4 regions of the Klebsiella sp. HN106 genome follow, and region 4 is predicted to be linked to each of the others. Evidence: predicted binding sites of a transcription regulator. Region 4 holds the regulator's gene; each other region holds the start of a gene.
What was found. The regulator Fur, encoded in region 4, represses iron uptake genes when iron is present. The targets are predictions, from matches to a motif close to ATAATAATGAGAACNACTATCAA.
Positions count from the first base shown of each region.

Region 1: ACSIPU_RS13580 (Nramp family divalent metal transporter) is a predicted target of Fur. The motif match lies at 5,196-5,218, and genes of this name have one in related genera.
Region 2: ACSIPU_RS12425 (TonB-dependent siderophore receptor) is a predicted target of Fur. The motif match lies at 5,836-5,858, and genes of this name have one in related genera.
Region 3: ulaG (L-ascorbate 6-phosphate lactonase) is a predicted target of Fur. The motif match lies at 3,016-3,038, and genes of this name have one in related genera.

Region 1 is NZ_JBLURD010000004.1:188,087-195,963, forward strand. It holds gene gltX (glutamate--tRNA ligase) at 1-67, shown strand, start outside; gene ACSIPU_RS13550 (YfeC-like transcriptional regulator) at 128-520, opposite strand; gene ACSIPU_RS13555 (YfeC-like transcriptional regulator) at 525-878, opposite strand; tRNA gene ACSIPU_RS13560 (tRNA-Ala) at 1,098-1,173, shown strand; tRNA gene ACSIPU_RS13565 (tRNA-Ala) at 1,215-1,290, shown strand; gene ACSIPU_RS13570 (EAL domain-containing protein) at 1,488-3,668, shown strand; gene ACSIPU_RS13575 (NupC/NupG family nucleoside CNT transporter) at 3,711-4,913, opposite strand; gene ACSIPU_RS13580 (Nramp family divalent metal transporter) at 5,260-6,495, shown strand; gene ACSIPU_RS13585 (DUF2502 domain-containing protein) at 6,537-6,884, opposite strand; gene mgrA (L-glyceraldehyde 3-phosphate reductase) at 7,015-7,877, opposite strand, start outside.
Region 2 is NZ_JBLURD010000003.1:304,214-312,090, reverse strand. It holds gene ACSIPU_RS12445 (hypothetical protein) at 1-86, opposite strand, end outside; gene uvrA (excinuclease ABC subunit UvrA) at 220-3,045, opposite strand; gene ssb1 (single-stranded DNA-binding protein SSB1) at 3,292-3,819, shown strand; gene ACSIPU_RS12430 (lytic transglycosylase F) at 3,906-5,519, opposite strand; gene ACSIPU_RS12425 (TonB-dependent siderophore receptor) at 6,123-7,877, shown strand, end outside.
Region 3 is NZ_JBLURD010000003.1:179,875-187,751, forward strand. It holds gene ulaE (L-ribulose-5-phosphate 3-epimerase UlaE) at 1-4, opposite strand, end outside; gene ulaD (3-keto-L-gulonate-6-phosphate decarboxylase UlaD) at 14-664, opposite strand; gene ulaC (PTS ascorbate transporter subunit IIA) at 677-1,144, opposite strand; gene ulaB (PTS ascorbate transporter subunit IIB) at 1,154-1,459, opposite strand; gene ulaA (PTS ascorbate transporter subunit IIC) at 1,472-2,872, opposite strand; gene ulaG (L-ascorbate 6-phosphate lactonase) at 3,238-4,302, shown strand; gene ulaR (HTH-type transcriptional regulator UlaR) at 4,409-5,164, shown strand; gene yjfP (esterase) at 5,161-5,877, opposite strand; gene bsmA (biofilm peroxide resistance protein BsmA) at 6,080-6,388, shown strand; gene yjfN (DUF1471 family protease activator YjfN) at 6,526-6,801, shown strand; gene ACSIPU_RS11855 (isovaleryl-CoA dehydrogenase) at 6,792-7,877, opposite strand, start outside.
Region 4 is NZ_JBLURD010000002.1:381,641-389,517, forward strand. It holds gene pgm (phosphoglucomutase (alpha-D-glucose-1,6-bisphosphate-dependent)) at 1-1,456, opposite strand, end outside; gene seqA (replication initiation negative regulator SeqA) at 1,489-2,037, opposite strand; gene ybfF (esterase) at 2,222-2,995, shown strand; gene ybfE (LexA regulated protein) at 3,129-3,422, shown strand; gene fldA (flavodoxin FldA) at 3,572-4,102, shown strand; gene fur (ferric iron uptake transcriptional regulator) at 4,394-4,846, shown strand; gene tcuR (tricarballylate utilization LysR family transcriptional regulator TcuR) at 4,974-5,900, shown strand; gene tcuA (FAD-dependent tricarballylate dehydrogenase TcuA) at 5,998-7,401, shown strand; gene tcuB (tricarballylate utilization 4Fe-4S protein TcuB) at 7,388-7,877, shown strand, end outside.

The sequences.
Region 1 (7,877 bases), on a different contig from region 4:
CCGTAGCGTAGAACGTATCAATAAGGCGCTGGCCTTTATTGCTGAACGCGAAAGCCAACAATCCTGATACTTGAAACAGACATTGCAAAACGGCGGGGATAGCTAACCCCGCCGTTTTTTTTGCCTGCTACTTTGCATCAGTAATACCAAGCCGGGAGAGAAATCCGCTAATCCCCTCGCGCGCAAGAAGATCGCGCAGGTGTAACTGTTCGGTCGGGGTCATCAGGTGCATGGTTTCGACAATCTGCCGCCATATGGCGTCAGCATCATTCACAAAGTATTTGACGGGCTGTTCAGCCAGCTGATTATCTATCGCCAGATGCCGTAGCGCCGGAATATTGGCGAGGAAATCGATAACCGGCCTGTCGATGACGATAAGACGAGCGCGCCCCCCTTTGACTCCGGGTATCGGTTCCGTCCGCCATTTTTGTTCTCTGGCCCAGCGGTTTATGGTTTGTCGGGCGAGGTTAAGACTCTCGGCGAGCTCCGCTGGCGTCATTTTATCTTTAAGTTTCATCATGCTTTCACCGATCTCGGATACCCAGTCGGTTGAGTAATCCGGTGATCCCTTCACGCAACAGCAGCGACATCAGCAACTTTTGCTCACCCGGCGTCATCTCTTTGCACAGCGTAAGAAGCAGAGATTCCAGTTCGTTATCCGTTGCGGAGTAGGGGACCGGGTTTTCGGCCACGCGCTGCGCGCTGCGTATGAATTCGCGAACCTGCTCATTGACATGTACGAGGCGCGCTTTACCGCCCTGAACGCCGGGGCGCGGGGAGGTTTGCCACCCCTCTTTACGTACCCATTTGTTTATGGTTTGCCGACTGAAGCCAGTCAGATGCGCTATTTCTTCAGGTGTCATTCGTTCCTTGAGCATACTATTTCCTGAGTAAATATGTGGGAATTAGTTGCACATGTTATAGCATCCTTTTACAGGAAAGAGTGACATGTTTAGCTTCTGGCTGCGATAAGGCTCGCAATGTCAGCCGTTTGCCTGCTTTTTCAGCGATCAAATTGCGGGGATTCATTTTGCCGTTGACACCTGACGAAGGAATTCATATTATGCCGCCCGTCAACACGACACGCTTTACGTTACGGGGCTATAGCTCAGCTGGGAGAGCGCTTGCATGGCATGCAAGAGGTCAGCGGTTCGATCCCGCTTAGCTCCACCAAATCCTGCACCCAGCAGATTTGGTTCGTAAAGAGGTCCTGTGGGGCTATAGCTCAGCTGGGAGAGCGCTTGCATGGCATGCAAGAGGTCAGCGGTTCGATCCCGCTTAGCTCCACCAAATTCCGAACCCTCGCTGCGGCGGGGGTTTTTGTTTTTATCAGGGAAATGTAAAGTACTTTCTGAATAAGTCAGTAAATCTCCGCGTTAAGTAATTTCAGATTTTTTCACTATTTAAAATCTTGCCTGCCTTTATTAAGCAACATAATATTTGCTGCCTAAATATATTTGTTGCCGCAGGAGTTTTAATTAACAATAATGATTGATCATTTTAACATTAAGATCAAAAAAACTCTGCTGGCCCTTCTGGTCTGCTTTATAGCCATTCCGCTGTCCAGATTTATTTCTCCTCAAACTATTATTGACGGAAATCAAATTTATCTGGCATGGCTGCCGTTGAGCTTAATGTATGCTGTGCTTTTTATTTTTGGCCGCTATGCCGTTGCTCCATTGGTAATCGCGTTTGCGATTACCAATGCCTGGATAATCGATCTGACCTTCACTCAGGCGGTCATCCTGCTTTTTTGCCAGCTCTTCTCGGTATTCCTCTCCTGCGCTATTGTCCGTTATCAGCTTGGAAGGCGCTGGCGCGCCGGGCTGACGGCGAAACATATGGGCGTGAGGGTTTTCTGGGGCGGTTTCTTCGCGCCAATTCTGCTCAAGATCACAATGTATCTGGCGGGGCGCTTCTTTTCGTTTCCGCTGGCGATTTCCAGCTATTTCGGCAATATGTCGGTTATCTACACCGTTATCGATATACAGAGCCTGATTAGCGCTGCGTTAATTTTTACGACCTTCTTTTATTATCCGTTGCGGATGATTATCAGTCCGCGATATGCGCGAGTATTCTGGCGCAATCTTTGTCATTCATGGCAAGTGCGCGAGCAGCGAGTATTTACGCTGTACTGGTTTGTAGCGCTGGCGGCAATATTACTGGTGCTATGTACGCCTTATGATTCTGTTTTTATTGCTGGTTATTTAGTTCCTCTTATTTTCATTTTATACTTTATTGGTATTAGTCGTCTGGCGCATACGCTGATTCGCATTTCGTGGTCCGTTTCAGCATTTTTACTCGTGGCCTATAACCAGAATTTTTTGCATGGGGTACAAACTGAATATTCCCTGTCATTTGTGCTTTCGGTGCTAATTTGTTTCACTATCTGTCTGTTTTATATGGCGGATATCTACGCGCGCAGTGAAAGAATGAAGTTCAGATGGCGAGACCAGGCGGAAGAAGATCCGCTAACCGGTTTGCCCAATTTGCGTGCGCTGGAGAGTCATCTGCAGCGTAACCCCGCGGTTGCTATAAGCAGCCTGCGAATACAGAATCTGGATTTCCTTAGCCGCCATTACGGCATGATGATGAGGGTTGAGAGCAAACGGCAAATCGCCTGTAAGCTACAGCCGCTATTGTCTCAGGGAGAGCGGATTTTTCAGCTTCCCGGTAGTGAGCTATTGCTGGTGCTAAACGGCCCTGAACCTGAGGCGCGTTTAAATCATATCGTTTCCACGCTTAACCATAAGAAGTTCAGCTGGAACAACCAGACGTTGGATCTCGAGTTTGGCGCATCGTGGGGAGGCTATAGCGGTACCGAATCGGATATTCACCCGATGCTTGGTCAGCTTAGCTGGCTATCGGAGCAGGCCGGCGCGGCTCGTCGCGTGTTAGCGCTTGACGCCGCTCAGGAACAGATTTCCGATCAAACAAGCGAACAGGTCCGGCTGCTGGCGCAGATTAAGCAGGCGCTTAATGAGCGCGGTCTGGTACTGTATGCCCAGCCCATCCGCGATGCCGCAGGAAAGGGATACTATGAAGTTCTTTGCCGTATGCGCTGCGGTAATAACATCATTACGCCCGATAAGTTTATTCCGCCGATCGCGCAGTTTAATCTGAGCCAGCGCTTTGATATGCAGGTACTGGAAACGCTGTTCAGCTCGCTCAGGCACCATCAAGGGCAGCACTTCTCCGTGAATCTGCTGCCCTATACGCTGATGCAAAAGGATAGCGCGACGCAAATTATCTCGCTTTTTAAACGCTATAACCTGTCGGCGGAGGCGATAACGATTGAAGTCACCGAAGAGCAGGCGTTTTCCGATGTGGAAACCAGTATGTATAACATACAGCAGCTGCGAGAATTCGGCTGCGCTATCGCTATCGATGATTTTGGCACCGGCTACGCTAACTATGAGCGGCTGAAAAGCCTGCAGGCCGATATTTTAAAAATTGACGGTTGCTTCGTGCGGGATATCGAAACCGATCCGCTGGACGCCATTATGGTCAAATCGATTATCGAAATGGCTAAGGTTAAAAAGATGAAGGTGGTGGCGGAATACGTTGAAACGCCGGAGCAGCGGGAAAAACTTCTTCAGCTAGGGGTCGATTACCTCCAGGGGTATCTGGTAGGTAAACCGCAGCCGCTGAGCGAGCTGCGGACGTAAAAAAGCCGGGACTTGCCCGGCTTTCTCTCTAGCGAAGAGGGATTACAGTACCAGCGCGGCGATAGACGCAGAAAGCACGCTCACCAGAGTGGAACCGTAAACCAGCTTCAGGCCGAAGCGAGAAACCACGTTACCTTGCTCTTCGTTCAGGCCTTTAATTGCGCCAGCGATAATGCCGATAGATGAGAAGTTAGCGAAGGAGACCAGGAAGATAGAGATGATACCTTCCGCACGCGGTGAGAGCGTGGCGGCCACTTTCTGCAGATCCATCATGGCGACGAATTCGTTAGAAACCAGCTTGGTTGCCATAATACTACCTACCTGCAGCGCTTCGCCTGCCGGTACGCCCATGATCCACGCCACCGGATAGAAGATATAGCCGAGGATCCCCTGGAAGGAGATGCTATAGCCAAACCAACCGGTAACGGTGGCGAACAGGGCGTTCAGCGCAGAGATCAGGGCAATAAAGCCAATCAGCATGGCGGCCACGATAATCGCCACCTTAAAGCCCGCCAGGATATATTCACCCAGCATTTCGAAGAAGCTTTGGCCTTCATGCAGATTAGACATCTGCAGATTTTCTTCGCTTTCGTCAACGCGATACGGGTTAATCAGCGACAGAACGATAAAGGTACTGAACATGTTGAGTACCAGCGCCGCAACAACGTATTTCGGCTGCAGCATGGTCATGTACGCACCTACGATAGACATGGATACCGTAGACATCGCGGTCGCAGCCATGGTGTACATGCGGTTGCGGGACATTTTGCCAAGAATATCTTTATACGCGATGAAGTTTTCAGACTGACCCAGAATCAGCGAGCTGACTGCGTTAAAGGATTCCAGCTTGCCCATACCGTTGATTTTGGACAGTACGGTTCCGATCGCGCGAATGACGATAGGCAGAATACGAATATGCTGCAAAATACCAATCAGCGCGGAAATGAAGACGATAGGGCACAGAACTTTCAGGAAGAAGAAAGCCAGGCCTTTGTCGTTCATGTTGCCGAAGACAAAGTTTGTCCCTTCATTGGCAAAGCCGAGGAGTTTTTCGAACATCTCGGAGAAGCCCTTCACAAAACCCAGACCAATGTCAGAGTTCAGGAAGAACCAGGCCAGCAGCACTTCAATGACAAGCAGCTGAATGACATAACGAATACGAATCTGCTTACGGTTGTGGCTGACCAACAGGGCCAGAATAGCCACCACTACGATCGCGAGAATAAAGTGCAAGACGCGGTCCATATTTGCTCCAAATATGAGGCAGGTTAAATTTCTGTGCACATTCTATGTAACAAGCGCAAAGAAAACGAGAGCCAGCACACACTATTGCAAGGATATGTGACTAATGGCAAAAATAGTGATCAACCATGCATTTTTGTTATGTTACGTAAAAGTTTTAAAAGTTGCGCTGTTGTACTATTCTGATGACTGATTAAGAGAATTTATCAGTTCCCCGGTTTTAAGTTACTGACCTGCTATCGTTCCCCCCTATCACAGCAATCATTATCATCGCTCTAAATGAACTTGATAATCATTCGCATTTTGATAGCATAAAACATAGCAAAGGCTATATTTCCAGAGGCAGAAAATGACAAACAGTCGCGTTGAGAATAGCAGCGGTCGCGCAGCGCGCAAGATTAAGCTCGCCCTGATGGGGCCTGCGTTCATTGCTGCCATTGGCTATATCGATCCGGGTAATTTCGCGACTAACATCCAGGCCGGCGCCAGCTTTGGCTACCAACTGCTATGGGTGGTCGTGTGGGCAAATCTGATGGCGATGCTGATTCAGGTGATGTCGGCGAAGCTGGGTATCGCTACCGGTAAAAATCTGGCAGAGCAAATTCGCGACCACTACCCGCGTCCGGTGGTGTGGTTTTACTGGGTGCAGGCGGAAATTATCGCTATGGCGACCGACCTTGCAGAGTTTATTGGCGCAGCCATTGGATTTAAGCTGGTGCTCGGCGTGTCATTGCTGCAGGGCGCGGTATTGACGGGGATCGCGACGTTCCTGATCCTGATGCTACAGCGCCGCGGACAAAAACCGCTGGAAAAAGTCATCGGCGGACTGCTGCTGTTTGTTGCGGCGGCTTATGTCGTTGAACTTATCTTCTCCCAGCCGGCGCTGGCGCCGCTGGCGAAAGGCATGCTCGTACCGTCTCTGCCAACCAGCGAAGCGGTATTCCTTGCCGCCGGGGTATTGGGGGCGACCATCATGCCGCATGTTATCTATTTACACTCGTCGCTCACTCAGCACCTGCACGGGGGGACGCGCAAAGAGCGCTATAACGCCACGCGCTGGGATGTTGCCATCGCTATGACAATCGCAGGTTTTGTTAACCTGGCCATGATGGCGACCGCCGCCGCGGCCTTCCATTTCAATGGTCACACCGGCGTTGCCGATCTCGATCAGGCCTATCTGACGCTGGAGCCGTTGTTGAGCCACGCGGCAGCCACCATCTTTGGGCTGAGCCTGGTCGCCGCCGGTTTATCCTCCACGGTTGTAGGCACCCTGGCGGGGCAGGTCGTAATGCAGGGTTTTATTCGCTTTCATATCCCGCTGTGGTTTCGTCGGGCCATTACCATGCTGCCTTCATTCATTGTGATTTTGATGGGGCTTGATCCGACGCGTATTCTGGTGATGAGCCAGGTCTTGCTGAGCTTCGGTATCGCCCTGGCGCTGGTGCCGCTGCTCATCTTTACCAGCAATGCGCGGCTGATGGGGGATCTGGTTAATTCCCGGTGGGTGAAAGTGCTGGGGTGGGCGATTGTCGCGGTGGTTGTGGTGCTCAACGGCTGGCTGATTGTTGGAACGCTGGTCGGTTAAGCAGGTAATTAAAAAGGGAGCCGGATGGCTCCCTTTTGCGATTAATGATGCCCGTGACCATGGCCGCGGCCGCCATGGCCTCGTCCCCAGCCGCCGCGTCGGTCGTCGCGATCTTTCCAGCCTTCGCGATAGCCGCGTTCGTAGGCTTTACCTTTATCCCAGCCGCGATGCCAGCCGTTATCGTGACGACGCCAGCGGTTATCGCGCCATTCATAGTGTTTACGCCAGTAATCACGGTCGCGCCAGCCGCCACCGTCCCAGTAGTTACCATAATTGTCGCGATCGCCAATTTGTAATTTTATTGATGGCAACAGGGTGATTTCACCAGCGTTAGCGACCAATGGCGCTGAAGCCAGAAGCACTGCAGCCAAAATCAGTGACCTGAACATACTCTTCTCCTTCACGATCGGGGCCGTTGTCGGCCTGTTAACCCGATATTACGGGGCAGTAAAGCCCCGTCGCATCGGAGGAACTCCTAAATCGCCAGTGAGAGCACTTTTTGCTAAAGTAAAAATGAATTTACACCGCAAGGATTGCGTCAATCGTTGCCTGTTCTTCGGCGGTGAAACGGCGGTTTCCCAGCATGCCAATCGCATCGTCGAGCTGCGTGGTTTTGCTGGCGCCAATCAATACCGAAGTCACTTTCTCGTCGCGCAGCACCCAGGCCAGGGCCATCTGCGAGAGCTTCTGCCCGCGGGCTTCGGCCACTGCGTCAAGTTGACGAATCTTTTCCAGTTTGCTTTCGGTAAGCTGATCCGGTTGCAGGAATTGACTGCCGCTGGCGGCGCGGGAATCCGCCGGAATGCCATGCAGATAACGGTTAGTTAACTGGCCGCCGGCAAGCGGTGAAAACGCTATACTTCCCACCCCTGCGCTCTGCAGGAAATCGAGTAAACCCCCCTCGACCCAGCGTTCGAACATGGAATATTTAGGCTGATGAATCAGACACGGTGTGCCCAGCTCGTTAAGAATATTGACGGCTTCCCGGGCCTGTTCGAGAGGATAATTCGATAATCCAACGTACAGAGCCTTCCCCTGGCGGACGAGATGGTCCAGCGCGCGCATGGTTTCCTGCAGCGGCGTTTCAGGATCGGGACGGTGGTGGTAGAAAATATCGACATAGTCGAGGCCCATTCGTTTAAGGCTTTGGTCGAGGCTGGCAATCAGATATTTGCGTGAGCCCCAGTCGCCATAGGGGCCGTCCCACATGGTGTAACCGGCTTTACTGGAGATAATCAGTTCATCGCGATAGGGCAAGAAGTCCTCTTTCAGGATGCGACCAAAATTGCTCTCCGCGGAACCCGGCGGTGGCCCGTAGTTGTTGGCCAGGTCGAAATGGGTGATGCCGAGATCGAATGCGTGACGCAGAAGCTGACGGCTGG
Region 2 (7,877 bases), on a different contig from region 4:
CTGTAGCCGTCTACCCAGCTGCAGGCGGTTGTCACCAATAGCGCCGCGATAAGAGTGAATTGATAAAATCCGTGTTTGAAAGACATGATGCATCCTGCAATTTATGGCCGTGACGCTATCTGATGACAGATGTCGTGCGGCCGCAAATCACAAAATATCAGCGGGAGAAAAATGAGAAGAAATGATGCCTCTTCCCGGGACGAGAAGAGGCAGGTGAGGTTACTTCAGCATGGGCTTGAGGAAGCGAGCGGTATATGAAGCCTCGCATTCGGCGACCGTTTCCGGGGTTCCGGAAACGAGGATCTCTCCGCCGCCGCTTCCGCCTTCCGGCCCAAGGTCAACGATCCAGTCAGCCGTTTTGATGACATCCAGGTTATGCTCAATCACCACGATGGTATTACCCTGATCGCGCAGCTGATGCAGTACTTCCAGCAGCTGCTGAATATCGGCAAAGTGCAGACCGGTGGTCGGTTCATCAAGGATATACAGCGTCTGCCCGGTACCGCGTTTGGACAGCTCGCGCGCCAGCTTGACGCGCTGGGCCTCGCCGCCGGAGAGCGTAGTTGCCGACTGGCCAAGGCGAATATAGGTCAGCCCGACGTCCATCAGCGTTTGCAGCTTACGCGCCAGCGCCGGAACCGCATCGAAGAACTCACGGGCTTCTTCAATGGTCATATCCAGCACTTCATGAATCGTTTTGCCTTTGTACTTAATCTCCAGCGTTTCGCGGTTATAGCGTTTGCCTTTGCACTGGTCGCACGGTACGTAGATATCCGGCAGGAAGTGCATCTCGACTTTGATTACGCCGTCGCCCTGGCAGGCTTCACAGCGGCCGCCGCGCACGTTAAAGCTGAAGCGGCCCGGCGTGTAGCCACGCGAACGTGATTCAGGTACGCCGGCAAACAGTTCACGGACCGGAGTAAAGACGCCGGTATAGGTGGCCGGGTTGGAGCGCGGCGTACGACCGATTGGGCTCTGGTCGATGTCGATCACTTTATCGAAATGTTCCAGACCCTGTACATCGCGGTACGGCGCCGGTTCCGCAATGGTGGCACCGTTGAGCTGGCGCTGGGCAATCGGGAACAGCGTGTCATTGATCAGCGTGGATTTACCCGACCCTGAAACGCCGGTAATACAGGTGAAGAGCCCCACCGGCAGCGTCAGCGTTACGTCTTTCAGGTTGTTACCGCGCGCGCCGGACAGCTTCAGCACTTTCTCTGGATTCGCGGGTACGCGCTGTTTCGGTACCTCAATTTTACGCTTGCCGCTCATGAACTGGCCGGTCAGTGATTCCGGCACCGCCATGATATCTTCCAGCTTACCCTCGGCAACGACCTGACCGCCGTGCACGCCGGCGCCAGGGCCGATATCGATAACGTGGTCAGCGGCGCGAATAGCGTCTTCATCGTGCTCAACGACAATCACCGTGTTGCCGAGATTACGCAGGTGGATAAGGGTTCCCAGCAGGCGTTCGTTATCGCGCTGGTGCAGACCGATAGAGGGCTCATCCAGTACGTACATCACGCCGACCAGGCCTGCGCCGATCTGGCTGGCGAGGCGGATACGCTGCGCTTCGCCGCCGGAGAGGGTCTCCGCCGAACGGGAGAGCGTCAGGTAGTTCAGGCCGACATTGACGAGGAATTTCAGACGATCGCCAATCTCTTTCAGTACTTTTTCGGCAATTTGCGCGCGCTGGCCGGAGAGCTTCAGGTTGTTGAAGAAGTCCATCGCGTGACCGATGCTCATGTCTGAGATGGTCGGCAGCGGCGTATTTTCCACAAACACGTGTCGCGCTTCGCGCTTAAGGCGCGTCCCTTCACAGCTGGCGCAGGGACGATTGCTAATGAATTTAGCTAACTCTTCGCGTACTGCGCTGGATTCCGTCTCTTTATAACGGCGCTCCATATTATGCAGCACGCCTTCAAACGGATGGCGGCGTACGGAGGTATCGCCGCGATCGTTCATATATTTGAATTCAATATTCTCTTTGCCTGAACCGTACAGCACGACCTTTTGTACGCTGGTATTGAGCGTGCCCCAGGGCGCTTCAACGTCGAATTCATAATGTTCCGCCAGCGACTTCAGCATCTGGAAGTAGTAAAAATTGCGCCGATCCCAGCCGCGAATCGCTCCGCCCGCCAGCGACAGCTCAGGGTTCTGAATCACGCGCTCCGGATCGAAATACTGCTGGACGCCGAGGCCGTCGCAGGTCGGGCAAGCGCCTGCCGGGTTGTTGAAGGAGAACAGGCGCGGTTCCAGTTCGCGCATGCTGTAGCCGCAAATCGGGCAGGCGAAGTTGGCGGAAAACAGCAGCTCTTCGGCGTTCGGATCGTCCATATTGGCGACGATGGCGGTGCCGCCCGACAGCTCCAGCGCGGTCTCAAAGGACTCGGCCAGACGCGTGCTGAGATCGTCGCGGACCTTAAAGCGGTCGATCACGACTTCGATGGTATGTTTCTTTTGCAGCTCCAGCTTCGGCGGATCGGAGAGATCGCAGACTTCGCCGTCGATCCTCGCGCGGATATAGCCCTGCCCGGCGAGGTTTTCCAGCGTTTTGTTATGTTCGCCTTTGCGCTCTTTAATGATCGGCGCCAGCAGCATCAGGCGCTGACCTTCAGGCTGGGAGAGAACATTATCCACCATCTGGCTCACGGTTTGCGCCGCCAGCGGCACATCGTGATCCGGGCAGCGGGGCTCGCCGACGCGCGCGTACAGCAGGCGCAGATAGTCGTGAATTTCGGTAATGGTGCCTACCGTAGAGCGGGGGTTGTGGGACGTTGATTTCTGTTCAATGGAAATCGCCGGCGACAGCCCTTCAATATGGTCGACGTCGGGCTTCTCCATCAGCGACAGGAACTGCCGCGCGTAGGCGGAGAGCGATTCAACGTAGCGACGCTGCCCTTCGGCATACAACGTGTCGAAAGCCAGTGAGGATTTGCCTGAACCCGAAAGCCCGGTGACGACAATGAGTTTGTCGCGCGGGATGACGAGGTTGATATTTTTGAGATTATGGGTGCGGGCGCCCCGAACTTCGATCTTATCCATTCACCTTTCCCGGTAGATACGCGGATTGCCTGGTTTGTTAGAAGGACAAACGGCAGAAACGGCTAATTATGACACAATTTAACCTGTTTGAATATACAGTATTGGAATGCATTTTCCGGCGAGGTATGCAAAAATGTCGTACCGCGAGAGTTCTCTGGAACATACTTCCCAGCTATCAACATAGCACCTGGAAATGGTACACTCGCGCGTTTACACTATTAAGAAACGCATTCAGGAGACACAAACATGGCCAGCAGAGGCGTAAACAAGGTGATTCTCGTCGGTAATCTGGGCCAGGACCCGGAAGTACGCTACATGCCGAGTGGTGGCGCAGTTGCCAACATTACGCTGGCTACTTCCGAATCCTGGCGTGATAAAGCGACCGGTGAGATGAAAGAGCAGACTGAATGGCACCGCGTTGTGCTGTTCGGCAAACTGGCGGAAGTGGCCGGCGAATATCTGCGCAAAGGTTCTCAGGTCTATATTGAAGGCCAGCTGCGCACCCGTAAATGGACTGACCAATCCGGTCAGGAAAAATACACCACCGAGGTTGTAGTCAACGTTGGCGGCACGATGCAAATGCTCGGCGGTCGTCAGCAGGGCGCGGGCGCCCCGGCAGGCGGTGGTCAGCAGCAGGGCGGTTGGGGACAGCCTCAGCAGCCGCAGGGCGGAAACCAGTTCAGCGGCGGCGCGCAGTCGCGTCCGCAGCAGCAGGCTCCGGCAGCGCCTTCCAATGAGCCGCCGATGGACTTTGACGACGATATTCCGTTCTAACGAAGCGTTAGCGTCGTAAAGCCCTCTCTTAAAAAGCCCCTGTTTGGGGCTTTTTCTATTTTCTGACACAGCTTATCTGCATTAATTCACTGTGTGGCAGGTGTGGCAGGTGTGGCAGGTGTGGCAGGTGTGGCAGGTGTGGCAGGTGTGGCAGGTGTGGCAGGTGTGGCTGTCGGATTTACTGCCGACGCGACCTGATTTTTAGAAGCCGCCGTCGCCTGCTGCTTACGCGCCATTTCATCCACGATCAGCCGGTAAGCAATGTAGTACTTATAGATATTGCTGACATAGCTTACGGTCTCGGAGCCGATTTTCTCGGCGGCCAGATACTCAACGTTGCCAAACCACACGTTCGGGTCAAAACCGCGCCTTTTAGTATCCGCCCGTAGCCGGGCAATGCGCCCGGGGCCCGCGTTATAAGAGGCGAACGAGAATAGCGCCTTATCAAGCTGGGTCATCGGTTCATCGCCATAGTAGCGGTCTATCATCCAGCGCATGTATTTCACCCCCGCATGAATATTGGGGTCGAGCTGCTTAATATCGCCGACGTTGAGCTCCTTACCGGTGCTCGGCATGACCTGCATAACGCCAATGGCGCCGACGTGGCTACGCACCGACTGATTAAGCCGCGATTCCTGATACCCCTGAGCGGCCATCAGCAGCCAGTCAACATCGTAGCGATCGCCATATTTGCGAAAGATCTCCACCATGGCCAGAAATTTACGCCGTTCTTTTTGCCCCGCCGCGTTTTTAACGTAGCTGGCATCCTTCAGGTAGCGCAGCAGTATCGTATTACCCAGCCTGCTGCCCTGGCGATTCTTATTGATGAACGCATTAAGCAGGGCCAGCAGCTGCGGGCTATTGTTACGTACCGCCCAGCCGATATTACCTTCGTCGCGCAGAACAATGTTCTGATGAACCTGAATCCTGGGGAAGACCTGTTTCCAGAACAGGGCCTTGTGGCGGTCGACCACGATCAATGGGATCAGGCCCGCGCTGAGCATCTCTATCAGATCCTCATCTTCCAGCGCTTCGGGCGCCGGTTCGATGGTGATGGGGGGCAGCGATTGCTGCGCAAAGCGTGCGTTGAGCGCGACCAGGCTCGCGTAATAGCTGGATGAGGTGCGGACGAAGACCGTTTTACCGGAAAGCTGCTGTAGATTGTCCACTTTGGGAGAGCCGGGACCAGAAAGAAGCAGCTCCTGAACGTGAGAATAGAGCGGTGCAGTAAAGGTCATCTCCTGCTGACGCTCAGGCGTGATCGTCAGGTTGGCGGCAATAATATCCCCTTTTCCTGCGTTAAGCGCGCTGATGAGCTGGTCACGGGCCACCGGAACAAAGATGATCCGCACTTTAAGGTGACGATGCTTGAGCTTTTTCTCTTTCGCCAGGCTTTGATTGAGACTGCGTTCAAACTCCATAAATATATCGTGAGTCGCGCCGCGCTGGGTGCCTTTATTGATAAAGAAAAAAGTTTTGCTGAAGGGGGTTAATACGCGAATGGTTCGCCGGTCGAGCATACCCGGTAAATCTCCCCTCCATGGCTGTAGCATATCGTCAACGTTGACTTCCAGGGCGTCGCGTTCCGCTGGTTCTGATAGTTTGTTCTCTGTAGCCGCGTAACCGGATGTGAGGCACAGTAGCGCGGCAAAGCATGCCAGCCAGCCGACAAGGTATCGATAGAACGACGAAGTGTTCATGGCGCGGTGCTCCGCAGGGGGATGGTCTTATTTTAGTCAATTTCTGGCCGTTAGCATGTCCGCGAACAAGTGTGAGAATCGGTTAGCCGGTTATTTTAATTATTTTATTAATTAGCATGCTCGGTATTTTTGGCGAGATTATAAAACTATAAATCTCTAATTAATTGTGGAGGCAATATGGTTGAATTATGCTTTTTTAATGTGGATGTTATTCATTTTTTTAATTTCTATTCCTGCTAAATGCGCTTCTGCTATTTATATCTTTTTGTTTTTATTACATTAAATAAAAACATTCATGCGATAAATGATTATCGACTTGATAATAAATCTCATTTCTAATAACGTTGTGTGGCACAATAATCCTATTACTGCTGTTCGGCAAAGGCTATCAAAGAATAGCGTGGCGCGTTTATTTCTTCGTTTTTGCCAGAGTAATAAATCTATTTTGGCCACCCATTATGATTGCTATCTCGCTATTTAAGCGGGAGGGCCTGACTACGCCAAAAAGAGATGTTGCTCTATGCAGGGAAGTCATTGCCGTTGTTTATCTGACGGAAGAAGAAGGCGTGCCCCGACAGCAAAAAAGAAAACAGGGCATATTCCATGAAACACAGTTCACACTACTCGCTGGCCGCGCTGATCCCGATGGCCATCTGGGGAGGGATGCTGCCAGCGCAGGCCGCTGATGGCACGACTCCAGACGATACGAAGAAATCTGAAACGACTGCGGTAAATGACGATGAAACCATGGTGGTCACCGCGGCGGCGCAAACGCTGCAAGCCCCCGGAGTATCCACCATCACCGCCGAAGAAATCCGTAAACATCCGCCCGCGCGCGATGTCTCCGAGCTGATTCGTACCCAGCCCGGCGTCAACCTCACCGGTAACTCTACCAGCGGGCAGCGCGGCAATAACCGCCAGGTCGATATCCGCGGCATGGGGCCGGAGAACACCCTGATTCTGGTGGATGGTAAACCGGTGACCAGCCGTAATTCCGTGCGCTATGGCTGGCGCGGCGACCGCGATACCCGCGGTGATACCAGCTGGGTGCCGGCGGAAATGATCGACCATATCGACGTCATTCGCGGCCCTGCTGCGGCCCGCTACGGTAACGGCGCGATGGGCGGAGTGGTCAATATCGTCACTAAACCGGCCACCAGCGAGTGGCATGGTTCATGGAATACCTATATGAACGCGCCTCAGCACCGTAAAGAGGGCGCGACGAAACGGACAAACTTTAGCCTCAACGGCCCGCTATCGGATGAGGTCAGCTTTAATTTATGGGGAAATCTGAGCAAAACGCAGGCCGATGCCCAGGATATTAATTCCGGTCATGAAGCAGCGCGAACCGGTAGCTATGCGGGATCGTATCCTGCAGGACGCGAAGGGGTAGTGAATAAAGATATTCACGGCAAGCTGCGCTGGGAGTTTGCGCCAATGCAGGCGCTGGAGTTTGAAACCGGCTACAGCCGCCAGGGCAACCTGTATGCAGGGGATACCCAGAATACTAACACCAGCACGTTGGTGAAAAGTATGTACGGTAAAGAGACTAACCGTCTCTATCGTCAGACTTACGGCGTGACGTGGACCGGCGGCTGGGATAACGGCGTGACCAGCAATACCTGGGCGCAGTATGAGCACACCCGTAACTCGCGCATGAACGAGGGGCTGGCGGGCGGAACGGAAGGGATCTTCTCCAGCAGCGAATTCTCCGATATCGACCTGTCGGATGTGCTGCTGCACAGCGAGGTCAATATTCCGTTTACCCTGGGATTTGAGCAGAATCTGACGCTGGGTACCGAGTGGAACCAGCAGCGGATGAAGGATGGCGTGTCGACTACCCAGTCACTCTCTTATGGCTCCATTGACGGCGTTTCGGCAACCGGTCGTAGTCCTTATTCCAGCGCCGAGATCTTCTCGCTGTTTACCGAAGACAATATCGAGCTGACCGATAGCACTATGCTGACGCCCGCTCTGCGCTTCGATCATCACAGCATCGTCGGTAATAACTGGAGCCCATCGCTGAATCTCTCGCAGGGGCTGGCGGATGACTGGACGCTGAAGCTGGGGATCGCCCGCGCCTATAAAGCGCCGAACCTTTATCAGCTTAACCCGAACTATATCCTCTACAGCAACGGCCAGGGTTGCTATGCCAGTAGCTCAGCCTGTTACCTGATGGGGAATAGCGATCTGAAGGCGGAAACCAGCGTCAATAAAGAGATTGGCCTTGAGTATAAGCACAATGGCTATCAGGCCGGGCTGACTTACTTCCGTAACGATTACCATAACAAGATTGAATCGGGCTACTCGGCGGTGGGGACGGCCAGCAACGGCACCACCAATATTTACCAATGGGAA
Region 3 (7,877 bases), on a different contig from region 4:
GCATAGCCGCTCCTTAGCCCCACAGTTGGGCGATAGAACGTTTGAACTGCCGGGCGGCTTCCACCGGCGAAGCGGCGTCGCGAATGCTGCGCCCGGCGATAAAGACGTGGATCGGAATTCCCTGGAACAGCGGCAAATCCTCCAGCGCCAGGCCGCCGGTGACGGTGACTTTAAAGCCCATATCGGACAGGCGTTTGATAGCGTTAATATCCGCCTCGCCCCATGCCACCCCGGCCGCCTGGGCGTCGCGGCTACGGTGATAGACTACCTGCTGGATACCCGCTTCGCGCCACTCCTGCGCCTGCTCCCAGGTCCAGTAGCCGGTCAGTTCAATCTGAACGTCGCCGTTGAACTCTTTCGCCACGTCCAGCGCGCCTTTGGTGGTGTTGATGTCCGCACAGCAGATCACGGTTACCCAGTCGGCGTTGGCTTCAAAGCACATGCGGGAGAGGATTTTACCGGCATCGGCGATTTTAGCGTCCGCCAGCACGATTTTGTTGGGATAGAGCGCCTTCAGGTCGCGAACGGCGCGAACGCCTTCAGCCACGCAAAGGATGGTACCGACTTCAATAATGTCCACTTCATCGGCTATCAGGCGCGTCGTTTCATACGCGGAAGACATGGATTGATTATCGAGCGCAACCTGCAACATAGGTAATGACATTTTCTCTTCCTTTTAAACGGCCGCCGCCGTGGCGTTATCAATTAAATCCAGCACTTGCTGCGCGGTGCGGCAGGCGCGTAAACGGTCAAAATTGGCTTCGTCTTCAAACAGATTGACGATCTGCATGATGCCCACTTCCTGATGGGTATTGGCATCCACGGCCGCCATGGTGATCAGGATGTCGACCGGGTCGTTATCCTCATGATTGAAAACCAGCGGCGTTTTCAGCGTGACCAGCGCAAAGCCAGTTTTCTTGACTCCCTCTTCCGGGCGACCGTGCGGCATCGCCAGGCCTGGAGCTATCACAAAATAAGGGCCGTGCTGAGCTACGCCATCCAGAATGGCCTGGTAGTAGCGCGGCTCTACCACATCGGCTTTCACCAGCAAATCAACGCTCAGCTTGACGGCTTCCTGCCAGGTGCTGGCATCAGCCTGTAAAAGGATGGAGTTATTCTCCACCAGCGAATCACGTAATTTCATTTGGCGTCCTTACTTCACATCCTGCGGAAAGTGCGCTTTGATCACTTCCAGCAGTTTTGGGCCAAAATCCGCTGGCGAGAGCATGTTGCGTACCCCAACCACGTATTTATTGCCGGAGACGCTAATCTCACCGGCGATATGGGTGGAGGCGATGATAATGTCCGCGCCGTTTAGTTCGCTTTTATATTCCCCCACCGCGCAGCTGTTCACCGTGTGATCGATATTTGACTGGGTCAAAAACTGGTCCACCTTCATCTTCATGATCATGGAACTTCCTTGCCCGTTGCCACATACAGCCAGAATACGTACGGTCATAGTCAAAACTCCTTATTGAGCAGAAGCATCTGCCAGTTGTTTTTCCGCGTCCTCTTCAGCACGCAGCGTGCGCCCTGCGAAGAACATATAAGCCAGTGCAATAATGATGATGACGGCCATAAACGCGATACCGATGGAGGCGAAGCCCTGCATCATCGGCGGCGCCAGAATTGACCAGTCCGCCATGCCCATCCAGGCGCTCATGCCGGTCAGCTTCACCGCCCAGACGCAGCCAAAGATTTCAATCATTCCCATCACCAGGCAAATCTTGAGCGCCGCGCGCCAGCCGCCAAAGTGGTTAGCAAAGACGCCGATGGTGGCGTTCGAGAAGAACATCGGGATAAAGCCCGGAATAATCAGAATGGAAGAGCCGACGCCCACCAGAATACCGACGGCGATCAGCTGGCCGATGGTGCCCCACATAAAGCCCCAGACGACGGCGTTTGGCGCAAAGCTATAGATCGCCGCACAGTCAATGGCTAGCACGGCGCCGGGAATCAGGCGCTGGGAGATACCGTTGAACGCCTCGGAAAGTTCGGCGACGAACATGCGCACGCCCTGGGTGATAATGAAAATAGCCACGGCGAACGAGAAGCCCGTTTGCAGGATATAGACCGTCCAGTGGGTATTGCCCGCCATCGCCTGTACGGTATCGATGCCGAAGGAGAGCAGGATCGCGCCGAAGAAAATAGTCATCACAATGGCCGTGGAGACGATGTTGTCGTGAAAGATGTTCAGCCAGCCCGGCAGCTTAAGATCTTCAACGCTCTCCTCCTTTTTACCCAGATACGGAGCGACCTTGTAAGCAATCCATGAAGCGAACTGCTGCTGGTGACCGATGGAGAAGCCGCAGCCGTCAGTCACTTCCTGGGTCGGCTTGTACATCATGTTCGAGGTAATGCCCCAATAGAGCGATACCAGCACCGCCGTACAGATGATGGTCGTCCACATCGGGTAGCCGAAGATGTAAAAAGAGACGGCAATCAACCCAGCCTGCTGGAACATGATGTGCCCGGTCAGCATGATGGTGCGAATACCGGTAATACGCCGCAGCAGGACGTAACAAATATTCAACGCCAGAGCTAACAGCACGGCATAGCCCACCCAGCTGTAGGCGTCTCCCATGCGTTCGATCGTGGCCATCATTGATGCGTAGGTATCGGAGATAGCCCCGTTAATGCCATAAACCTCAGACATTTTCGCCACTACCGGCTTAAAGGTGCTGGTCAGAATGCCGGAGCCAGCCTGCAACAGCATAAAACCGATAATGGTTTTAATCGTCCCTTTAACAATAACGCTGGCGCTTTTACGCAGCAGGATATAGCCCAGGCAGGTCACAATCCCCAGCAGTAGCGGGGCGTTAGTCATTACCTGGTTAAAGAACACGGTAAAGATGTGGTAGAGAATCTCCATAACACACTCCAGAAGGTGGACGCTCTGAACGCACGCTACGCTCAGGGTTTGTTGTTGGGATCACTCTAATAATCAAAAATAATCACAACAAGATTATATTTGATTAAATGTGACGCACGCCGCAAATAATCACACAATCCGCCATCGTATTAATTCTCATTTTCATAAAATAAAAAATAATGCATTAAAATCAATAAAATATAATTCCACCCATATCATAAAATCTGTCTTAACCTCCGTTTACCCCTTAGGATTGCCCCCAGAACAGGCAAAATTCAGGATTGCAATCCTGAACAAACGATGCCAGTATTCTTCAAAACAAATCACAATGTGATTACTTTTGATAATATGTGAGGGGAAAATAAATGAGTAAAGTGCAAACCATCACCCGCGAATCATGGATCCTGAACACTTTTCCGGAATGGGGCAGCTGGCTGAACGAAGAGATTGAGCAAGAGCAGGTGGCGCCGGGCACCTTTGCCATGTGGTGGTTGGGTTGTACGGGCATCTGGCTAAAATCCGAAGGCGGAGCCAATATCTGCGTCGACTTCTGGTGCGGCACCGGCAAGCAAAGCCACGGCAACCCGCTGATGAAAACGGGCCACCAGATGCAGCGCATGGCGGGTGTGAAGAAGCTCCAGCCAAACCTGCGGACCACTCCGTTTGTCCTCGATCCGTTCGCCATTCGCCAGATCGACGCCGTGCTGTCTACCCACGATCATAACGATCATATTGATGTGAACGTGGCCGCCGCGGTCATGCAGAACTGCGCCGAAGACGTACCGTTTATCGGCCCGCAAACCTGCGTCGATCTGTGGATGGGCTGGGGCGTTCCGAAAGAACGCTGCATAGTGATGAAACCGGGCGATGTGGTTAAAATCAAAGATATTGAAATCCACGCGCTCGACGCCTTTGACCGTACCGCCCTGATCACCTTACCCGCAGAACAAAAAGCCGCGGGCGTGCTGCCGGATGGGATGGATCAGCGCGCGGTGAACTACTTGTTTAAAACGCCGGGCGGCAACCTGTACCACAGCGGCGATTCTCACTACTCTAACTACTACGCGAAGCACGGGAACGAGCACCAAATCGACGTGGCTCTGGGCTCCTATGGCGAGAACCCGCGCGGCATTACCGACAAAATGACCAGCGCCGATATCCTGCGCATGGCCGAGGCGCTGAATACCAAAGTGGTGATCCCTTTCCATCACGATATCTGGTCAAATTTCCAGGCCGATCCGCAGGAGATCCGCGTTCTGTGGGAAATGAAAAAAGACCGCCTGAAGTATGGCTTTAAGCCATTTATCTGGCAGGTCGGCGGGAAGTTCACCTGGCCGCTGGATAAAGACAACTTCGAATACCACTATCCTCGCGGATTCGACGATTGCTTCACCATGGAACCGGACCTCCCCTTTAAGTCCTTCCTCTAAGCCATCTCCGGCGGGAGCCCCCGCCGGAAATTATCCCCGTCAGCATTAGTATTTTCACCTGATTTCAAATATCATCTTTGCTTATCACTTTTAATCGGATTTGCTCATGACGGAAGCGCAAAGACATCAAATTTTACTGGATTTGCTGGCACAAACGGGATTTGTCACCGTGGAGCAGGTGATTTCCCGACTGGGAATTTCTCCGGCGACGGCACGGCGCGATATCAATAAGCTCGACGACAGCGGCAAACTAAAAAAAGTCCGCAACGGCGCGGAAGCCATCAGCGAGCAGCGCCCGCGCTGGTCACCAATGAATATTCACCAGGCGCAAAACCACGACGAGAAAGTGCGGATTGCACGTGCGGCTTCGCAACTGGTCAACCCCGGCGAAAGTATTGTTATCAACTGCGGCTCTACCGCCTTCCTGCTTGGGCAAGAGCTGTGCGGAAAACCGGTACAGATCATCACGAACTATTTGCCGCTGGCCAATTACCTGATCGATCAGGAACACGACAGCGTCATCATTATGGGCGGACAGTATAACCGCAGCCACTCCATCACCCTGAGCCCGCAGGGCAGCGAAAACAGCCTGTACGCCGGGCACTGGATGTTTACCAGCGGCAAAGGTCTCACCGCCGAAGGGCTATATAAAACCGATATGCTGACAGCGATGGCGGAGCAAAAAATGCTTAACGTCGTCGGTAAACTCGCGGTACTGGTCGACAGCAGTAAAGTTGGCGAACGCGCCGGAATGCTGTTTAGCCAGGCCGGGCAAATCGACCTGGTGATTACCGGAAAACAGGCGGATGAAGCGATCCTCAAGCAGCTTGAGGATCAGGGCGTTCAGGTGATTCGCGTTTAAAGATGGCGTTGAAAAAACGCCACCGTCGCTGCTAACGCCTCTGGCGTAATGCGGTGACGGACGCCCTTCTGCCAGAGGCAGGTTAACTTATCGGTCATTTCATGTTGCCGCAGCGCCTGCTGCAGACGGAAGGTCTCTTCCGGAGGCACCACATCATCTTCATCGCCGTGCCAGAGCAGCAGCGGCCGACTGGCAAGCGTCGCCAGCTGCTGGCTGACGTCCCAATCCGCCAGCTGCGTTGCATCAAATGAAGGCGAAGGGAAAAGCCTCTGCGAGAGCGTACTGAAATAGCCAGACCCCATCAGGCAGGCAACGCTTTTCAGCTCTGGATGATGGGTCATTATCCCCAGCGCCGTCATTCCGCCCATCGATGCTCCGGCAACCGCCAGCCTGTCGTCAGCAAGCCATCCCTGCGTACGAATCGCCTCCTGTAATGCCGGAAATTCAGCAAAATTTTGCATCAGGATCGGCCAGAAGCGCTGCATCCGCCCTTGTTCATCTCCCTGATAGCGCGCACCGTGTTCGGCCGCATCGGGCATAATGACCCGAAACCCGGCCTCTGCCAGAGCAACGGCAAAGTAGCTGTAGACTAGCTTAGAAGAGGTAAATCCATGATAAAAGACGATGCAAGGCAGCGGTGAATCCGCAGCGCCGTGCGGGCACGCATGGAGAACTTCCCCACCCGCAAGGTTACGCATTTCTAGTGCAATCATTTACCGTCTCCTTTCTCTATAGTGGTGTGGTGCTATGTTATTACTCGAGTCTCTTGTTCGCACATGATTCATAATCTTGAGAACCAGATTACGCTTTCACGATATTTTCATTCGAAAATCGCGTACCGGATAACAATTTGGGAACATTCCCCAGAAATGAGATTCAGGCTACCACTACACTATGACTATCAGGAAACGAGATATGGCTATGCGTAGGTTTATACCCTGGCTATTGGCTATCGCTTTAAGCGGCTGTAGTGCGCTACAAGGGACGCCAGAAGCGCCGCCGCCAGCAACCGACCATCCGCAAGAGATCCAACGTAATCAGACGATGGGCTTGCAGAAGATGGGCACGGTGAGTGTCTTAAAGTACGGCTCACCGATGGATGTCGAGGCTGCGCTAAAAGTCAAAGCTGAAGCAGCTAAGGCGGATTACTACGTCATCATTATGATTGATGACACCATGGTTCCCGGCCAGTGGTATTCGCAGGCGATTTTGTACCGTAAATAGCGGTCAATCTTTAAGCGAGCTTTACACTGCTTTGCGCCCATTCACGTTCTCCTGTGCATAATAACGTTCGGCCAGCTGTAACCTGGCAGAACGTTAGCAACGGACTGCCCTCAGGACTATGTGAAATGGAGCTGACGATGAAACGAAATTTTTCCCTACCCAGCCTGATGTTGACCACCGTCACGGCCAATACTTCCGCGCAGTCAGCGGAGTTTGCCAGCGCTGACTGCGTGACTGGCCTGAACGAAATTGGCCTGATTTGCGTTAACAATATTTCCGGCAGCCAGCAGGACGTTGAACATGCTATCGCCTTGCAGGCCGATGAGCAGGGCGCGTCCTGGTATCGCATCGTCCAGATGTACGAAGAGCAGCAGCCGGATAACTGGCGGGTACAGGCCATTCTCTATGCCTGAGGCGCCTGACGTCCACGCCCCATTGCCCGTAGCAGCAAGTCGTCCAGCGTCTGCTCGTCCAGACGCATGCCGCCGCGCGTGTCGAGCATCATACGGCACCAGGCTTCCGCCAACGGCGGTGAAGCAACGCGTAATACCTGCGCGCCAGCGCCCAGCCTATAGACCAGCCGGGTAATTTCCCGCCCCTGCGCTTCCACAGGTCGCCGCAACCATTGCTGCAACTGCCGCCATGCGCGATCGAAATGACGGTTTTGCCCTTTCACTTCCGCGCACTCCGCCGCCAGTAGTTCAAGCGCCGCCGGCTGCTTCATCAGTACACGCATCACGTCCAGGCACATAATATTAGCGGAACCTTCCCAGATACTGTTTACCGGCATTTCGCGGTACAAACGCGGTAGTTCACTCTCTTCGCAATAGCCCGATCCCCCCAGCACCTCCATCGCTTCAGCGACGAAGGCGATCCCGGATTTGCAGACCGCAAATTTTGCCGCGGGCGTGAAAAGCCTTGCCCACAGCGCTTCCTGCGCATCACCGCGTCTGTCCCAGGCACGCGCCAGGCGGAACAGAAAGGCGGTTTGCCCTTCCAGCCGCAGCGCCATTTGCCCCAGAACCTGACGCATCATCGGTTGATCGACCAGATTTTTGCCAAATGCCTGGCGCTGCAGAGCATGATACAGGGCGACTGAATAAGCCCGGCGCATCAGCGCATGGCTGCCCAGCGCGCAGTCAAAGCGGGTCAGGCCCCCCATCTTAAGAATCTGACGGATGCCATCGCCCTCTTCCCCGATCGGCCAGCCGCAAGCATTGTAAAACTCAACCTCGCCACTGGCGTTCGCGCGGTTACCTAATTTATCTTTCAGCCTTTCCAGGCGTACGCCGTTACGCTGACCGTCCGGCAGCAGGCGCGGGACAAAAAAGCAAGAGAGTCCCGCCGGCGCCTGCGCCAGCACCAGATGAGCATCGCTCTGCGGTACCGAGAAAAACCATTTATGACCGATAAGATGATAAAAGCCTTCGGCGGTTTTTTCCGCACGCGTCGTGTTGCTCAGGACATCGGATCCCCCCTGCTTTTCCGT
Region 4 (7,877 bases):
GAGCCGCAGTCAGACGCGCGGTAATCGGATCGCCTGCCAGGGTGCTGGCGCTCACCATTTCCGGAGAGAGCTTAGACAGCGCCGCTTTCTGGGCTGAAGTCGCGGAAGCCTGCAGACGATTGTAGCTTGGCGCGCCGAAGCGCTCTGCCAGCTCGTCGTAGTGCTGCTGCGGGTTTTTCCCGGTCACCGCGGTGATTTCCGCCGCCAGCAGGCACATGATGATGCCGTCTTTGTCAGTGGACCACGGCGTCCCGTCAAAGCGCAGGAACGACGCCCCCGCGCTCTCTTCGCCGCCGAAGCCGAAGCTACCGTCGAACAGGCCATCAACGAACCACTTAAAGCCAACCGGTACTTCCACCAGCTTGCGGCCCAGATCGTTGACTACGCGGTCAATCATCGCCGAGGAGACCAGGGTTTTACCCACCGCAACATCTTTGCCCCACTGCGGGCGATGCTGGAACAGGTAGTTAATCGCCACCGCCAGGTAGTGGTTCGGGTTCATTAACCCGGCCGGCGTGACGATACCGTGGCGGTCGTAATCCGGGTCGTTGGCGAAAGCCAGGTCAAACTTGTCGCGCAGCGCCAGCAGGCCCGCCATCGCGCACTCGGAGGAGCAGTCCATACGGATTGCGCCGTCTTTATCGAGGTGCATAAAGCGGAAAGTCTGATCCACGTGGTCATTCACGATAGTCAGGTTTAGGTTGTAATGCTCGGCGATACGCTTCCAGTATTCGATACCGGAGCCGCCCAGCGGATCGACGCCCAGCGTCAGTCCGGCTTTCTGGATCGCCGCCATGTCGACGATATCCGCTAATCCCTCAACAAACGGCTGCACCAGATCCTGCTCTTTGACGTGACCGGAGGCCAGCGCCGCATCAAGCGTCATACGCTTCACGCCCTGCAGACCCGCCGCCAGCAGTTCGTTGGCGCGGTTTTCGACCACTTTGGTGACGTTGGTATCAGCCGGGCCGCCGTTCGGCGGGTTGTATTTGATACCGCCGTCTTCCGGTGGGTTGTGGGACGGCGTAATAACAATACCGTCAGCCAGCGGGCCGCCCTTTTTGTTGTGCACCAGAATCGCATTGGAAATCGCCGGCGTCGGGGTGAAACCGTTGTTTTCCTGCACGATAACGTCAACCCCGTTCGCCGCCAGCACTTCCAGTACGGAAATAAAGGCAGGTTCGGAGAGCGCGTGGGTGTCCTTCCCGACGTAGCATGGGCCGGTGATCCCGTTCTTCGCGCGGTCTTCAGCAATTGCCTGGGCAATCGCCAGAATATGCTGCTCGTTGAAGTTATGGCGCGCCGCGCTGCCGCGATGGCCGGAGGTGCCAAACTTCACCGCATGTTCCGCATTGCCTACTTCCGGCTTCAGCACATAGTACTGGGCAGTCAGTTGGGCGACGTTAATCAAATCACTCTGTTGCGCAGGTTGACCTGCGCGCTTATCGATTGCCATTGCCTGATCCTTCTGGTGCAAAAGTTAAATGACTAGATCGTACCGCAAACCTTTTCGATCAATTCCGCAGGGAACTGCATGGACTGCATGATGTGTTCGATCATGCTGCATTTGCGACCGGTATTGGTATTTGTGATAACCCACCACGGCGTACCGGGGACCTGCTTAGGCTTAGTCTGATTACCGTTTTTCTGCAGCGTGCGCTCATCTTCAGCGAAATAGACGCGGGTGCGCCCGTGCAGAGACTCGGTGGCCTCGGCAAACGCTTTGCTGTCTAAGGTGTAGAGGGTAGTCAGAACCAGCATGAATCGGTTTACCGCGCGCTTTTGTTCGGCATACTCATCAGATAACAGCAGCTCACGCATCGCGCGAACTTTATCCTTCAGAGGATTAGCGGGCTTCACGTCAACGACAGGCGTTGGCGCCGGTGCCGGAGCGGCTTTCGCTACCGGTGCGGCAGGCTGGGAAACGGCGGAAAACTTCAACATGCGCCGTAAAATGTCGGATGCACTCTCGCCAATATGCTTGGTGTGGCTGGCAATATAGCTATAGAGTTCATCATCAACTTCAATTGTTTTCATCTTAATCCAGTGCGATATCTTTTTCTGAATACAAGTTGTCGGGATTATAGGGACAAATCCCAACCGCGGATAGCGTCAAACCAGGATGACGGCAAAACTCAGAAATCTTCCGGGTCTTGCAGCCGGATGGCAGAATGTTCAACATAATACCCTAACCCGACGGAGCGAAAAAAAGAACTTTGCCATGAAATTAAATAGCCGAGCGCAATCTGCACAGAATCAGCACAATAATCCCCCTATCGTCCTGGTCCACGGCCTTTTTGGCAGCCTGGACAACCTTGGGATCCTCGCCCGCGATCTGGTTGTCGATCACGATACGGTGCAGGTCGACATGCGAAACCACGGTCTCTCCCCGCGCGCGCCGGAGATGACCTACGCCGCGATGGCTGAGGATCTGCTTGATACTCTCAATGAATCGCAGATTGAGAAAGCCACCTTTATTGGTCACTCTATGGGCGGCAAAGCGGTGATGACGCTGAGCGCGCTGGCGCCAGAGCGCATCGCAGGCCTGGTAGCTATTGATATCGCCCCGGTGGATTATCACGTCCGCCGCCATGATGAAATTTTTGCTGCCATCAACGCCGTTACCGATGCGGGCGCCGCTACGCGTCAGCAGGCAACGACGGTCATGCGTCAACACCTTAATGAAGAGGGCGTGGTTCAGTTTCTGCTGAAATCCTTTGTGGATGGCCAGTGGCGTTTTAACGTACCGGTGCTGTGGGAGCAGTACGACAACATCGTCGGCTGGCAAACCGTCCCGGCATGGCCGCATCCGGCGCAGTTTATCCCCGGCGGCAACTCCCCTTACGTGACCGATGCCTGTCGTGACGCGCTGCTGGCGCAGTTTCCCGAAGCTCGGGCGCACGTTATCGCCGGCGCCGGACACTGGGTGCATGCTGAAAAACCGGAGGCTGTGATCCGCGCCATTCGCCGTTATTTGACCTCTATCGCCGCGTAACTGCCTAAAATATACTCGACCGCGCGGCTTAATGTCCGCGGCCGTTGGCGCAGCCCGCCGCCTGATGTATTATGGCGCGCTGTCTGCGTCGGCTATGCCCGATAGCTTGTTTCCCCCGAAGTCACTCTGAATCATGGCAAAAGAACAAACGGACCGTACGACATTAGATTTGTTCGCAACTGAGCGTCGGCCGGGAAGACCGAAAACGAATCCGCTTTCGCGCGATGAACAGCTGCGCATCAACAAACGCAATCAGCTTAAACGCGACAAGAGCCGCGGCCTGAAGCGCGTGGAGCTTAAGCTCAATGCCGATGCGGTCGATGCGCTCAATGAGCTGGCCGAAGCCCGTAACATGAACCGCAGCGATCTGATCGAAGAGATGCTGATGACCCAGCTGGCAGCCCTGCGCGGCCAGGATAAAGCCTAAAACCCTCAAAAAATAAGCTTTCATGTAGCAGAGTGTGCAGTTGGGCGTGATTGCTGTTTCCGCGCCCTTCTCAGTTCTGCTATCATTGCCCCTATCTGCGGGCATTACGCCACTACCACATCATTAAGTTTCAAGAGGTTATTTTACTCATGGCAATCATCGGCATCTTTTTTGGCAGCGACACCGGCAACACCGAAAATATTGCAAAAATGATTCAAAAGCAGCTTGGTAAAGATGTTGCTGATGTTCACGACATTGCCAAAAGCAGCAAAGAGGATCTGGAAGCTCACGATATCCTGCTGCTCGGCATCCCAACCTGGTACTACGGTGAAGCCCAGTGCGATTGGGACGATTTCTTCCCGACGCTGGAAGAGATCGATTTTAATGGCAAACTGGTAGCCCTCTTTGGCTGCGGCGACCAGGAAGACTATGCTGAATACTTCTGCGATGCGCTGGGCACCATTCGCGATATCATCGAACCGCGCGGCGCAACTATCGTTGGCCATTGGCCGACCGCTGGCTACCATTTTGAAGCCTCTAAAGGCCTGGCCGATGACGATCATTTTGTCGGTCTGGCTATCGACGAAGACCGTCAGCCTGAACTGACTAACGAACGCGTCGAAAAATGGGTAAAACAGATTTCCGAGGAGCTGCACCTCGAAGAAATCAAGAATGCCTGAGTCTAAACGGCGTAATCACCATATTTCGCCGAATTGATAGATAAAAGCAATCAAAGTTATAGCTACAAGTTTTTAACTTTTAATCACATATCTGTACAATGTCCTCTGATTTAACGGGGTCGCGTGAAGCACTTTGTAGCGAGTGCCTCGTTTTTGACAGCATACAAGGCCCGATGCTTGCAGTTTTCATTTCACCATGGCAGTTCTATAATGAGACGCATTACATCGGGTGATTCTCTGTATTACTTCCGCTGATGGAAGTAGATCGTTTAGCAACAGGACAGATTCCGCATGACTGACAACAATACCGCATTAAAGAAAGCTGGCCTGAAAGTGACGCTTCCGAGATTAAAAATCCTGGAAGTGCTGCAAGGACCGGATAACCATCATGTCAGTGCGGAAGACTTATACAAACGCCTGATTGATATGGGTGAAGAGATTGGCCTGGCCACCGTCTACCGCGTACTGAACCAGTTTGACGACGCCGGTATCGTCACCCGTCATAATTTCGAAGGCGGTAAATCCGTTTTTGAACTGACGCAGCAGCACCATCACGATCATCTGATTTGCCTGGACTGCGGCAAAGTGATCGAGTTTAGCGATGATTCCATCGAAGCGCGCCAGCGTGAGATTGCCGCCAGACACGGTATTCGCCTCACCAACCACAGTCTGTACCTGTACGGCCACTGTGCAGAAGGCGACTGCCGCGAAGATGAACATGCCCACGACGCGGTAGAGAAATAATCACCGCATCGTTTATCAGCCAAAGCCAGCCTGCGGGTTGGCTTTTTTTTGCCCGCCATCTGCCGCCTCTTCCTCTCGCGCCTGAATACGTTTACTGTCGGTGCATCCTGCTTTATACGGAGTGCTTATGGAGCTTCGCCAGCTACGCTATTTTGTGCGCATTATTGAAACCGGCAGTATGGGCCGCGCCGCGCTTGACCTGAATATCGGCGTCTCCGCGCTTAGCCAACAAATGGCGCGCCTGGAAAATGAACTCGCCATTCGCCTGCTACAACGGACGTCTCGCGGTGTAATGCCCACCAGCGCTGGCCTCGCCTTCTATTCACAGGCGCAGCTGGCGCTGCGTCACGCTGATGATGCGGTTCTTGCTGCGCGCGAGGCGCGGCTATCTGGCCACGTCAGCGTCGGCATGGCCCCCAGCACCGCCTCTGTGCTCGGCGTACCCTTTATCAACGCGATGCGCGAAAGCTATGCCGACGTCCGCCTGCATCTGGTAGAAAGTCTCTCCGGCAACCTTGAACGCATGATCAACACCCGTCAGCTCGATTTAGCGATCGTGTTCCAGAAGGAGAAGCTTGTGCGCTGGAGCGCCAGGCCGATTCTTGAAGAGCGTCTGTTTCTGATTGGCACCCATAAGGTACTGGCTCCCCTTCCCGACGATAGCATCTCGCCGGACCAGCTCTCCGCTGTCCCGCTGATTATGCCAAGCCTGGGGCATGGGCTGCGCGGCAGGCTGGAGGCGATGTGCCAGGAGCATGCGCTTAATGTCGATGTGGTCGCTGAAATCGACGGTCTGGCCCTGCTGATGCGCGCCGTGCGCGACGGCCTCGGCGCCACTTTGCAGCCGGGAGCAGCGATTTCTCATCTCGACGGCGAGCCCCTGAGAGTGATCGGCATCAACAATCCGATACTCAGTCGGCCTAATTTTCTCGTCAGTCTTTCCGATGATGAACTGACCCCATCGGGTCTCGCCGCGCGAGTCATACTGGCAAAAGTCATGCGTCAGCTGGTCGAATCTGGCCGCTGGCCTGGCGCCAGCCTTTACGCACACTAAACCCCTCTTTAGCAATACGCCATAGCGTCCTGCCGCCCTGAGCGCATACATTTCCATTACAAATTTAACAATAAAGCAAACCGTAATGGAGCCAAAAATGGTGGATGTACTGGTGATTGGCGGCGGCAACGCTGCGCTATGCGCCGCCTTGACCGCCCGGGAATCCGGCGCGTCCGTGCTGCTGCTGGAGGCCGCGCCGAAAGAATGGCGCGGCGGAAACTCTCAGCACACGCGGAACCTTCGCTGTATGCACGATGCTCCGCAGGATGTGCTGGTCGACAGCTATCCGGAAGAAGAGTACTGGCAGGATCTGCTGCGCGTCACCGAGGGTAATACCAACGAAGCGCTGGCGCGGCTGGTGATCCGTACCTCATCACAGTGCCGGGACTGGATGCGCCAGCACGGAGTTAACTTTCAGCCGCCGCTCTCCGGCGCACTGCACGTCGCCCGCACCAACGCCTTTTTCATGGGCGGCGGCAAGGCTCTTATAAATGCTTATTACCGCAGCGCGGAGCAGATGGGTGTACAGATCCGCTACAACACCCCGGTCCAGGCGCTCGAATTATATAACGGCGAATTCGTCGCCGCGCTGGCGGGTGAAGAAAGGATTGCCGCAAAAACCTGCGTCCTCGCCGCCGGCGGCTTTGAGTCTAACCGCGAGTGGCTGCGCGAAGCGTGGGGACAGAACGATCGCGGCGAATGGCCAGCCGATAACTTTCTCATCCGCGGAACCCGCTTTAACCAGGGCGTGCTGCTGAAATATATGATCGACGCCGGGGCTGACGTTATCGGCGATCCCTCGCAGTCACACTGCGTCGCCATAGACGCCCGGGCACCGCTCTATGATGGCGGGATCTGCACCCGCGTGGACTGCGTATCGCTGGGCGTGGTCGTAAACCGCGACGCCGAGCGCTTTTATGATGAAGGGGAAGATTTCTGGCCCAAACGTTATGCCATCTGGGGGCGGCTGGTCGCCCACCAGCCGGGACAAATCGGCTATTCAATTATCGACAGCAAAGCGATCGGTCACTTTATGCCGCCGGTTTTTCCCGGCGCCCAGGCCAATACTATCGAAGAACTGGCTCGCCAACTGGGGCTGGACGCGGCGCGTCTGGCGCAAACCATCGCGCACTATAACGCCGCCTGCGTGCCGGGCCAGTTCGATCATACCTGCCTTGATAACTGCGCAACATCAGGCCTGACCCCACCGAAAACCCACTGGGCGCGGCCCATCGATTCGCCGCCTTACTACGGTTACGCCTTGCGCCCGGGGATCACTTTCACCTACCTCGGACTGTACGTCAATGAACGCGCCGCCGTCCATTTTGCGGGCAAACCCAGCCGTAACCTGTTCGTTGCTGGCGAAATGATGGCCGGCAACGTGTTGGGCAAAGGCTATACCGCCGGCGTAGGCATGTCGATTGGTACGACGTTCGGCCGCATTGCCGGCCAGCAGGCCGCCCGTGCGGCACAGCAGGAGATACATCATGAAGTCGCTTGAAAAGTTGATTATCGACGCGCAGATCATCACCGAGCCGGAAGCGGAAGTTGAACGGGTGATGCAGGTCTGTAACGCCTGCCGCTATTGCGAAGGGTTTTGCGCCGTGTTTCCGGCCATGACTCAGCGCCTGGCTTTTGGTAAAGCGGATATTAACTACCTGGCCAACCTGTGCCACAACTGCGGCGCCTGCCTGCATGCCTGCCAGTATGCGCCGCCGCACGAGTTTGCCATTAATGTCCCGAAAGCGATGGCGGAAGTCCGCCTGGAAACCTATCAGCACTATGCCCAACCCGCGGCTTTCAGCAGCCTTTACCGTCGGGCCGGCGTGACCACGGTGCTGGCGCTGGTCGCCGGTTTGATCCTCTTTTTGCTATTGGCGATGGGGCTCAATGGCTCGCTGCTTCATCCACCGCTGGCCGGCGATTTTTACCGGATATTTCCCCATAACCTGCTGGCCTGGATGTTTGGCTCGGTCT